DNA from 3 places in the Streptomyces sp. NPDC091377 genome. Region 1 is predicted to be linked to each of the others. Evidence: riboswitches for the same ligand, from Rfam matches in the RefSeq annotation. Region 1 holds a riboswitch; each other region holds the start of a gene.
What was found. Region 1 has a riboswitch for cobalamin ahead of ACIQNG_RS13375 (prenyltransferase/squalene oxidase repeat-containing protein). Riboswitches for the same ligand answer to the same signal wherever they lie in the genome.
Positions count from the first base shown of each region.

Region 2: linked by a shared signal. The riboswitch ahead of ACIQNG_RS36265 (ABC transporter substrate-binding protein) and the one ahead of ACIQNG_RS13375 (prenyltransferase/squalene oxidase repeat-containing protein) in region 1 are both predicted to bind cobalamin.
Region 3: linked by a shared signal. The riboswitch ahead of ACIQNG_RS34900 (cobalamin biosynthesis protein) and the one ahead of ACIQNG_RS13375 (prenyltransferase/squalene oxidase repeat-containing protein) in region 1 are both predicted to bind cobalamin.

Region 1 is NZ_JBIVUE010000005.1:199,688-202,949, forward strand. Features, by position in the region: gene ACIQNG_RS13375 (prenyltransferase/squalene oxidase repeat-containing protein) at 1-1,667, opposite strand, end outside; cobalamin riboswitch at 1,787-1,923, opposite strand; cobalamin riboswitch at 2,015-2,090, shown strand; gene ACIQNG_RS13380 (prenyltransferase/squalene oxidase repeat-containing protein) at 2,196-3,262, shown strand, end outside.
Region 2 is NZ_JBIVUE010000028.1:4,410-7,671, forward strand. Features, by position in the region: gene ACIQNG_RS36255 (MDR family MFS transporter) at 1-690, shown strand, start outside; gene ACIQNG_RS36260 (class I SAM-dependent methyltransferase) at 697-1,446, shown strand; cobalamin riboswitch at 1,481-1,662, shown strand; gene ACIQNG_RS36265 (ABC transporter substrate-binding protein) at 1,692-2,741, shown strand; gene ACIQNG_RS36270 (FecCD family ABC transporter permease) at 2,738-3,262, shown strand, end outside.
Region 3 is NZ_JBIVUE010000025.1:42,751-46,012, reverse strand. Features, by position in the region: gene ACIQNG_RS34910 (anion permease) at 1-540, shown strand, start outside; gene ACIQNG_RS34905 (hypothetical protein) at 652-873, shown strand; cobalamin riboswitch at 1,051-1,182, shown strand; gene ACIQNG_RS34900 (cobalamin biosynthesis protein) at 1,295-2,326, shown strand; gene ACIQNG_RS34895 (cobyric acid synthase) at 2,323-3,262, shown strand, end outside.

The DNA of each region.
Region 1 (3,262 bases):
GTGCCGGGTCCGGCGGTGTAGTACTGGCCCTGCTTGAGGCGGGCGGGGCCGGTGAGGTAGGCGACGCCCTTGGCCAGGTCCGGCCCTTCGCCCGGGGACGCCGTGGTCGACGGCGTCGGTGTGGGCGGCTCCGTCGGCTCGGGTGCCTTGGCGGTCAGGTCGGCGAGGCTCGTGCCGATTCCGGCGAGCACGGCGAGGGTGGTCGGGTAGACCACGGGGTCGGTGACGCCCTCCTCGAAGGCGAAGCCGCCGGCGTCGGTCTGTTCGCGTGAGAGCCAGCCGACGGCCGCGTCCGCGCGTCGGGTCTCACCGAGTGCGCGCAGCGCCTGGGCGGCGTAGGCGGTGGTGATCACCCCGGCGGTGGGGGAACCAGTGTAGGCGGGGAAGGCGCCGTCCAGGCGCTGGTTCTTCGTCAGGTACCGGCGTGCCTTGGCGACCTCGGCGGTGTGTCCGCCCGCCTTCCGGAGCACGAGGGCGACCAGGCCGGTGGTGCCGGCGTCGCCGTCGCAGTTCTCGCCGGGGCGGATCAGGATGCTGGTGACCCCGCCGTCGCGGCACTGGAGCCGGGCCAGCCGGTCGACCGTCGAGGCGGGTGGGGTCTGCCCGGCGCGCAGCAGGGCGAGCACGGCGAGGGCCTGGCCTTCGGTGTAGCCGGCGTCGCGGAAGTCGCCCCTGGCGGTGCAGCCGGGGGTGGGTCCGTCGCCCGAGTCGGGGCCGGCGGGGCAGACGTGCCGCAGGAGGTCGCCGGTGAGGTCGTGGCCTCCGAAGTCGCCCGGGTCGCGTCCGGTGACGGTGGCGAGGAGGGCGAGCCGGGCCGCCGCGGTGGCGTCGGGGGCCTGGTCGGCGCCTGCGGGGTAGGCGTGGGGGGTGGCGGTCCTGGCGAGGAAGTCGGTGACCTTGCGCAGGGTCGCGCCGGAGCCCTCGGCCGCGGCGAGGGCGTAGGCCGTCTGGACGGTCAGGAAGTGGTTGGGGCCTTCGGCGCCCTCGTCCACGATCCGCTCGCCGTCGGTGAGCCGGCCCTTCAGCCAGGCGGCGGCGCCGGGGGCGTCGATGTCGCCGGGGGCTCCGGTGGGGGTCGGGTCGGGGTCGGGCGTGCTCCCGCCGTCCGGTCGTACGTCGTCGGGGGTGAAGGTGGGGCGGCCGGTGGTGCCGCCGATGTCGGTGCCGCCGAACACCCAGGCGTCGACGTCGCCGTCGGCCGGCTTGCGGTCCATGGCGCCGTACTGGCTGTAGAACCAGGTGTCGTCCTCGGGACCGGCCACCCAGTACGACCAGTAGGCGGTGGCGGGCGGGGTCAGGACGCAGTCCTCGCGGTCCGGGGTCGGGTACGGGGTGCCGGAGGCGCCGTAGCCGATGCGGCAGATGAAGGCGGGGCCGTCGTGCCCGGTGCCCTCGGTGGTGAATCCGCCTTCGTGCAGCAGGTCGTAGCCGGTGGTGGGGGTGGTGTCGCAGCCGCGTTCCACCGTGCCCCCGAAGGGGCCGAAGTCGACGGCGACGACGGCGCCCTTGGTGGCGGTGCAGGTGCCGACGGGGTCGGCCGCCGCCGGGGAGGTGACGGTGAGGAAGGTGACGCAGGCGGCGACGAGCACCAGCAGTGCCGTCGTGGCCGCGGTCCAGGGCGCGGGTCTGCCGCCCGGCCGTCGTTCTCTGCGCTCTGCGGTCCGCACCGCGGCCCCCTCGTCTCACCGGTCCGGCGCGGGACGGGAACGTGGGGAAAGCCTCGCGGCACACGGGGGTCCCGTGCCCGGAGGCTGGTCGCACCACGCCGTAGTCCGCGACGGCGTCTGTCGCTCGTTCACGCTCCAGGCAGTCCGGCTCGCCCGGCGCGCGGCCGGGCCTACGGTTGCGGGTCAGCGCCGGATTTCGACCGGCTTCCCCTGGAACTCCTTGCGTAACAGGCGGATTTGAACACGGCCGGTACCCGCCGTCAAGGCGGCCGGAGGGGGCGCGCGGGGTGACATGGCTCCTATGGCGGCGCAATCCCCGGTCGGGTACCGTCCCGCACTGCCGAGTGGGGGAACCCGGTGGGAATCCGGGGCTGACGCGCAGCGGTGTGGGACGGCTGGAGGCCGGACCGAGCCCGAATGCCCAGGCGGCGCAGTTCTTCTGGCAGCCGGTCCACGCGTTCCGGACGGCGGTCGCGCCCCGCGCTGCTCGCCGGGCCATGGCCGCGTCCCTGATCCCAGGAGCAGCCCATGTCCCGTCCCGTCACCGCCGTACGCCGTTCCCGCCGGGTGGTCGTACGGCGTCTCGTCCTCACCTCGGCCGCCGGGCTCGGCGCCTTCGCGCTCACCGCGCTGCCCGCCTCGGCAACCGCCACGCCGGGGCAGATCGCCACCTCCAAGACCAATGGCGTCGCCTATCTCAAGTCCCTCCAGGCGGCGGACGGTTCGTACGCCGGGCCGGGGCTGTCCAACGAGTGGGCGTTCAGCGCGTTCGCCCCGGCCGGGACCGCCGCCGTGGACGTCGCACCGGGCGGGGACACCACGAAGAACGCCAGAACCGTCTACCGCGCTCTGCTCTCGACGAGCGGCTGGCCCTCCGCCACCCCCGTGGTCACCGACTACGAGCGGGCGACGCTCAACGCCTACGCGGCCGGTATCGACCCGGCCCGGGTCTCGGCGTCCCGGAACCTGATAGCGGACATCTACCGGTACTGGCAGACCGCGGAGCCCGGCTACTTCGGCCCCTCGGCCACCTTCAACGGCACGGTCTTCGCGGCGCTCGCGCTGAACGGGGCGAGGACCCAGTCCGGGCAGGTCCGCGTCCCCCAATCCCTGCGGGACGCGATGGTCACCCGGGTCCGCGCCAACCAGCACAACGACGGCGGCTGGAACTACAGCAAGGCCGAGGGCAACCCGGCCCAGCTCGCCGCCCCCAGCGACATCGACATGACCGGCGCCGCGATGGCCGCGCTGTGTGTGTCCGGCGTCCCGAACACGGACCCGGACATCACGCAGGCCAAGGCGTTCCTCAAGAGCAAGCTCGTCGCGAACAGCGGCGCCTTCAACGCCATGTTCGGGGTCAACACCGACTCCAACGGCTGGGCGGTCTCCGGCCTCAACGCCTGCGGCATCAACCCGCAGACCGGTGACTTCCTCACCGCCCTGGGCAAGACGCCGGTGGACTTCCTCATCGCCCAGCAGTTCAACCCGGGCGGCGGCTTCAAGTACCTGCCCAGTGACACCGCGCCGTCGGCGTACGCCTCCATCGACGGGCTGCGCGCGGTGGCGGGCGGCGGCTTCACCTCCGCCCCGCCGGT
Region 2 (3,262 bases), on a different contig from region 1:
GTCACGGCGGGCCACAGCAGGCTCCCGGAGACGGGCGGGGACCGGTCGGCGGACGGCGGGGGCGAGCGGCAGGGCCTGCTGACCGGGGTGGCGGTGCTGCCGTTCGCCGCCAATCTCATCGCCTTCTATCTGTACTTCCACTTCCAGCACTTCCTCGCGGTGTACGCGGTCGAGCGGGCGTCCAGCGCGTTCTACAGCCTGGTCCTGCTGCTCTGCTTCACCCTGGTGATCGTCGTCCAGCCGTTGGCGTCCGGGCTGATCCGGCGGATGCCGTACGCCACGGCCCTCGTGGTCGGCTTCACGGGGCTGGCGGCCGGGCTCGCCGTGCTGGCGATCGGCACCCGGCCGGCGCTGCTGGCAGGCGGGGCGCTGATCACCCTCGGCGACATCGTGCTGTTCCTCAAGAACGACCTGGAGGCGCTGGCGCGCAGCCGGCGCTCGGACGCGGTGGTCTTCGGGCAGCAGCGGCTGGCCGCCGGGCTCGGCGCCTGCGCGAGCGGGGTGGTCGGCGGTCAGCTCTACAGCCTCGGCGAACAGGCCGGGAGCACCGGCTGGTTCTGGCTGCTGGCCGCCGTGCAGTGCGCGCTGCTGCCGCCGGTGCTGATCGCGCTGCGCGGTCGCGACACCGTGCCGGACCCCCTCCCGCACGGCTCCACCGATTCCCCCACGGCGACACCGAAGGAGACATGAGGCCGTATGACACGGACCGGCGGATTCCAGGACGACGACTTCTGGATCGAGTTCCACGACTTCCTCTTCTCCGAGCAGCGCCACACCCAGGCGGAGGAACTGCTGGCGACCTCACCGCTGCTGGCGTTCCCGTCCGGCGCGCGGGTGCTGGACCTGTGCTGCGGTCCGGGGGTGTTCACGGTGCCGCTGGCACGGCGCGGGCACCAGGTGACGGGCGTCGACCTGAGCCCGGCCCTGCTGGAGCGGGCCCGCAAGCACACCGCCGACGCGGGGGTCCAGGTGACGTATGTGCGGGCCGACGCGCGCGCGTACACGGAGCCGGCCGCCTTCGATGTGGTCCTCAACATGTTCACGTCGTTCGGATACTTCGAGGACCCGGCCGACAACGCGCGGGTGCTGCGCACGATGCGGGACTCTCTGGTGCCCGGGGGCACGCTCGTGCTGGATCTCGCGGGCAAGGAACTGCTGGCCCGCCGGGTCACCCCGCCGAAGGTGGTGCGGCGCGGGGACGATCTGATGGTGCAGACGGACTCCGTGCTGGACGACTGGGCGCGGCTGAGCAGCGAGTGGGTGCTGGTGCGGGGCGAGCGGGTGACGCGGGCCACCCTCGTGTGGTTCGTGTACAGCGCGGTGGAGTTGCGGCGGATGGCCGAGGAGGCGGGGTTCGGCCGGATCGAGGTCTTCGGCGGCTTCGACGGCCGTCCCTACGACGAGAACGCGGAGCGGCTGGTGCTGCGGGCGGTGCGGGAGGAGTGAGGCGGCGGGGGCCTGCCTTGGGACACCTGGTGGGCAGACCGTAGGATCAGCGGGTCATCGCCGCGACGGGAATCAGGAAGCCGGTGCGAATCCGGCACGGTCCCGCCACTGTGACCGGGGAGTGCACCCTTCACCACGCCACTGCGCGCCGCGCGGGAAGGCGAGGGGAACGTCGATCCGGGAGTCAGGACACTGGCCTGTCGCGGGCCCGATCCTAGGAGCGCGGACTCCCCAGGAGGCTTCACGTGTACGACGGCCTGTCCCGTCCCCCGCTGTCCACCCCTGCCCGTCGTCGCCCGGCCCTGCGCGCGGCGGCCCTCGCCCTGTCGGCCGCGCTGCTGGCCGCCGGCTGCGGTTCCTCCGGGAACGGCGCCGACGGCGAGGCCGGTTCGTCCGGTGCGCCGGGCTCGGCCGAGGGCTTTCCCGTCACCGTGGAGAACTGCGGTGTGAAGACGACGTACGACGAGCCGCCGTCGCGGGTCGTCACCATCCATCAGCACCCCGCCGAGCTGCTGCTGGCGCTGGGGCTGAAGGACAGGATGGTCGGCACCGCCTTCCCCGACTCGGCGGTGCTGCCGGAGCTGGAGAAGGACTACGAGGCGATCCCCGAGCTGGCGAAGAAGGAGCCGTCGTTCGAGACCGTGCTGGAGGCCGAGCCGGATCTCGTCTACGGCGGGTACGGCAGCGCCTTCGCCGAGAACGAGGGCCGCTCGCGCAAGGCGTTCACGGACGCCGGCATCGACACCTACCTCAACCGTGAGTACTGCGGCGGCGAGAAGGGGGTGACGATGCGGGACACCTACGACGAGATCCGCACCGTCGGGAAGATCTTCGGGGTGCCGGACCGGGCCGACGCGCTGGTCGCCGACCTCCAGGACCGGGTCGGCGAGGCGTCCTCGGCGGTGAAGGGCGAGTCGAAGGTGCCGGTGTTCGTGTACGACAGCGGCGACAAATCGGCGTTCACGGCCGGTGGCAAGGGGCTGGGCAGCGAGCTGATCGACCTCGCGGGCGGCGAGAACGTCTTCGCCGACCTGGACGAGGTGTTCGGGGACGTCTCCTGGGAACAGGTCGTCGAGCGCAAGCCCGAGGTCATCGCCATCTACGACTACGAGGGCGCGGGCAACGTCGAGCGCAAGAAGGAGTTCCTGCTCGGGCAGCCGGCGCTCGCCGAGGTGCCGGCCGTGAAGAACAAGCGGTTCGTCGTGCTGCCGCTGACCGCGACGCTGGTCGGCATCCGGTCGGCGTACGCGGTCGAGGATCTCGCGAAGGCGCTGCACCCCCAGAGCGTCCGGTGACCGTTCCGGTCACGGGGAGGTCCACCACCGTGAAGGGGCCGGGCCGGGCCGGCCGGGCCACGCTCGCCGGCACCGTGGCCGTTCTGGGTGTGCTGCTCGTGGTGTCCGCCACGGCGGGCCTCGCGATCGGTTCGGTGCAGGTGCCGCCCGGCCAGGTGTGGGGCATCGTCACCCACGCGCTGGGCGCCGGCTGGACCGAGCCCGACTGGTCGGGCGCGCGGGAGACCATCGTGCTGGACGTGCGGGCGCCGCGGGTGCTGCTGGGCGCGGTGGTCGGCGCCGGGCTCGCGGTGGTGGGCACCGCCATGCAGGCCCTGCTCCGCAATCCGCTCGCCGAGCCGTATCTGCTGGGCGTGTCCTCGGGGGCGTCCCTCGGGGCGGTCCTGGTCATCGTGTTCGGGGTGAACCTGCTCGGCACGGTGTCGCTGTCGGCCGCCGCGTTCGTGGGTGCCCTCGGCGCGCTGCTGCTGGTGTACGCGACGGCCCGTTCCGGCGGGCGGATCACCTCGGTGCGGCTGGTG
Region 3 (3,262 bases), on a different contig from region 1:
GGCTTCGCCGCCCAGACCAGCGCCGCGACGGTCATCCTGGCCTCCTCGCACCTCGGCTTCTCGCTCTCCACCACCCACTCCGTCTCCGGCGCCGTCATGGGCGCGGGCCTCGGCCGCAAGGGCGGTGTGGTCCGCTGGTCCACGGCCACCCGGATGTTCGTCGCCTGGGGGCTGACCCTGCCCGCCGCCGCGCTGGTCGGCGCGATCGCCGAGTGGATCTGCGGCTTCGGCTCCTGGGGAACCGCCGCCGTCGCCGTCTTCCTGGTCGGCTCCAGCGCCTGGATCTGGAAGCTGTCCCGCCGCGAGGTCGTCGACCACACCAACGTCAACGACACCGACGAGACCGGCACCAGGACCGTCGAGCGCACGGCCGACGAGTCCGCCGAGGGTCCCGGCGTGGTGACCGCGGCCGTCGCCGCCGTCAGCCCGCCGCCCACCGAGGCGGCCGAGGCCGCCGCCGCGGCCGTCCCGGCCCAGGGCACCGGCCCGGGCGACCCCGCGACCCCCGCCGACCCGACGGCCCCCAAGGCCACGGTCTGAGCGGGCCCGGACCCCCGGACCCCCGGCTCTCCGGCTCCCCGGACCCCCGGACCCCTTGATCCCCCCGACACCCTGATCCCCTGATCCCCTGATCCCCAAGGACACAGCAGCATGGACATCGACTGGGCGGCACTCAGCTCCGTCTTCGGCGTCAGTCTCGTGGTCACCGTGGCCCTCGTGGCCCTGTTCACCCTCGGCATCTCCGGCCTCGCGCGCCACGAGCGCGCGGTGGAGCAGGGCGGCGGCGCGGCCCTCGCGGTCACCGGCGCGTACGCCTGCTTCGCGGCCTGCGTGGCGGCGGTGGCGTACGGGATCTATCTGATCGTCGCTTAGACAACCCCCTGGGCAACGGCCCGGGACCCACCGGGATGCGGGGCGGGTGCGGAACGCTGGTTCCGTATCCGCCCTCTCGGCGTGTGCGACGGACGCGTCCCCGCTGGGCGCAGGGCTCGATGTGGGGCTCAGCACACTCTCCCGTCGCAGGTCAGCGGCAGGTTGACGGCCGTTCGGACCCCATGGTGGACTTCCGGGGCCAGCTACGGCGGCAGAAGAGGAAGCCGGTGCGAATCCGGCGCGGTCCCGCCACTGTCACCGGGGAGAGAACCCCGGGAGCCAGGAACTCTCGCCGCCGGTCACGTCGAACCAGGGCGCGGACACCCTGAGTGAGGACCTATCGCCATGCCCGGCTGCCGATCGAGGCTCAGCCCCCCGACGTTCCTCACGACGTTCACTGATCCCGCGGCCGGCTGAGCCGATGGGTGCCGAGCGCGACTTCGCGTACGGCGCCGCCGCCGGACTCCTCGGTGACCTGTTCCTCGGCGATCCCCGCCGCGGGCACCCGGTCGCCGCGTTCGGACGGGCTTCCGGCGCCGTGGAACGACTGCTGTGGCGCGACCACCGGGGGTGGGGCGCGCTGCACACCGCTGTGTGCGTGGGCGCCGCCGCCGGCCTGGGCGCCGCCGCCACGCGTCTCGTACGACCCTCCCGCGCCGCCTCCGTGGCCCTGACCGCCGCCGCGACCTGGGCGGTGGTCGGCGGCACCACCCTCGGCCGCGAGGCGCGGGCCGTCGGGCGGGCCCTCGAAGCCGGGGACGTCGAGGCGGCGCGGGCGCGGCTGCCGCATCTGTGCGGGCGGGATCCGCAGGCGCTGGACGCCGACGGGATCGCGCGGGCCGTGGTCGAGTCGGTCGCCGAGAACACCTCGGACGCCGTGGTGGGCGCGTTGGTGTGGGGGGCCGTGGCAGGAGTGCCCGGGCTGCTCGGGTTCCGGGCGGTGAACACGCTGGACGCGATGGTCGGGCACCGGTCGGTGACGTACCGGCGGTTCGGGTGGGCCGCGGCGCGGCTGGACGATGTGGCGGGGTGGCCGGGGGCCCGGCTGACGGCGCTGCTCGCGGTGGCCGGCAGCGGGGACGCCGCCGGTGCCCGGGGGGCGGTGCGGGCCTGGCGGGCCGATGCCGCGCGGCATCCGAGCCCCAACGCGGGGGTCGTGGAGGCGGCGTTCGCGGGGGCGTTGGGGGTACGGCTCGGGGGGACGTTGTCGTATGCGGGACGGGTCGAGCGGCGGCCGGTGCTGAACGGGGAGGGCCGGGCGGTGGGGATCGCGGACGTCGAGCGCGCGGTGCGGCTGTCGCGGCGCGTGCAGTGGCTGGCGCTCGGTGCGAGTGCGGGTGGGGCGCTGCTGCGGCTGCGTGGGCGCGCGGCGTCGCGGGCGGTGCCCGGCCGTGGCGCCCGGCGTGCCGCCCGGCGTGGCGACCGCCCGGGGCGGGCGGGGGGTGCCGGATGACCGGGCACGGGCTGCTGGTCGCCGGGACGACCTCCGACGCCGGCAAGAGCGTCGTCACCGCCGGGATCTGCCGGTGGCTGGCGCGGCAGGGCGTCGCGGTCGCGCCGTTCAAGGCGCAGAACATGTCGCTGAACTCCTTCGTGACCCGGGAGGGCGCGGAGATCGGGCGGGCCCAGGCCATGCAGGCGGCGGCCTGCCGGGTGGAGCCGACCGCGCTGATGAACCCGGTGCTGCTCAAGCCGGGCGGCGACCGGAGCAGTCAGGTCGTGCTCATGGGCAGGCCCGTGGGCGAGATGAGCGCCCGGGGCTATCACGGCGGGCGGCAGGAGCGGCTGCTGGGGACCGTGCTGGACTGTCTGGCCGAACTGCGGCGGTCGTACGACGTCGTCGTCTGCGAGGGGGCCGGGAGTCCCGCCGAGATCAATCTGCGGCGGACCGACATCGTGAACATGGGGATCGCCCGCACCGCGCGGATCCCGGTGCTGGTGGTCGGGGACATCGACCGGGGCGGGGTGTTCGCCTCGTTCTTCGGGACGGTGGCCCTGCTGTCGCCCCAGGACCAGGCGCTGGTGGCCGGGTTCCTCGTCAACAAGTTCCGCGGCGATGTGTCCCTGCTGGAGCCCGGCCTCGACATGCTCAAGGGGCTGACCGGGCGGCCCTCCTACGGGGTGCTGCCCTACCGCCACGGGCTGGGGATCGACGAGGAGGACGGGCTGCGGGTGTCGTTGCGCGGGACCGTGCGGGAGTCGGTGGTGGCACCGCCGGCCGGCCCCGACGTGCTGCGGGTCGCGGTGTGCGCGCTGCCGTTGATGTCCAACTTCACGGACGTGGACGCGCTGGCCGCCGAACCCGGGGTCGTGGTGCGGTTCGTGGACCGGCCGGAGGAACTGGCCGACGCGGACCTCGTCGTCGTACCGGGGACCCGGGGGACCGTGA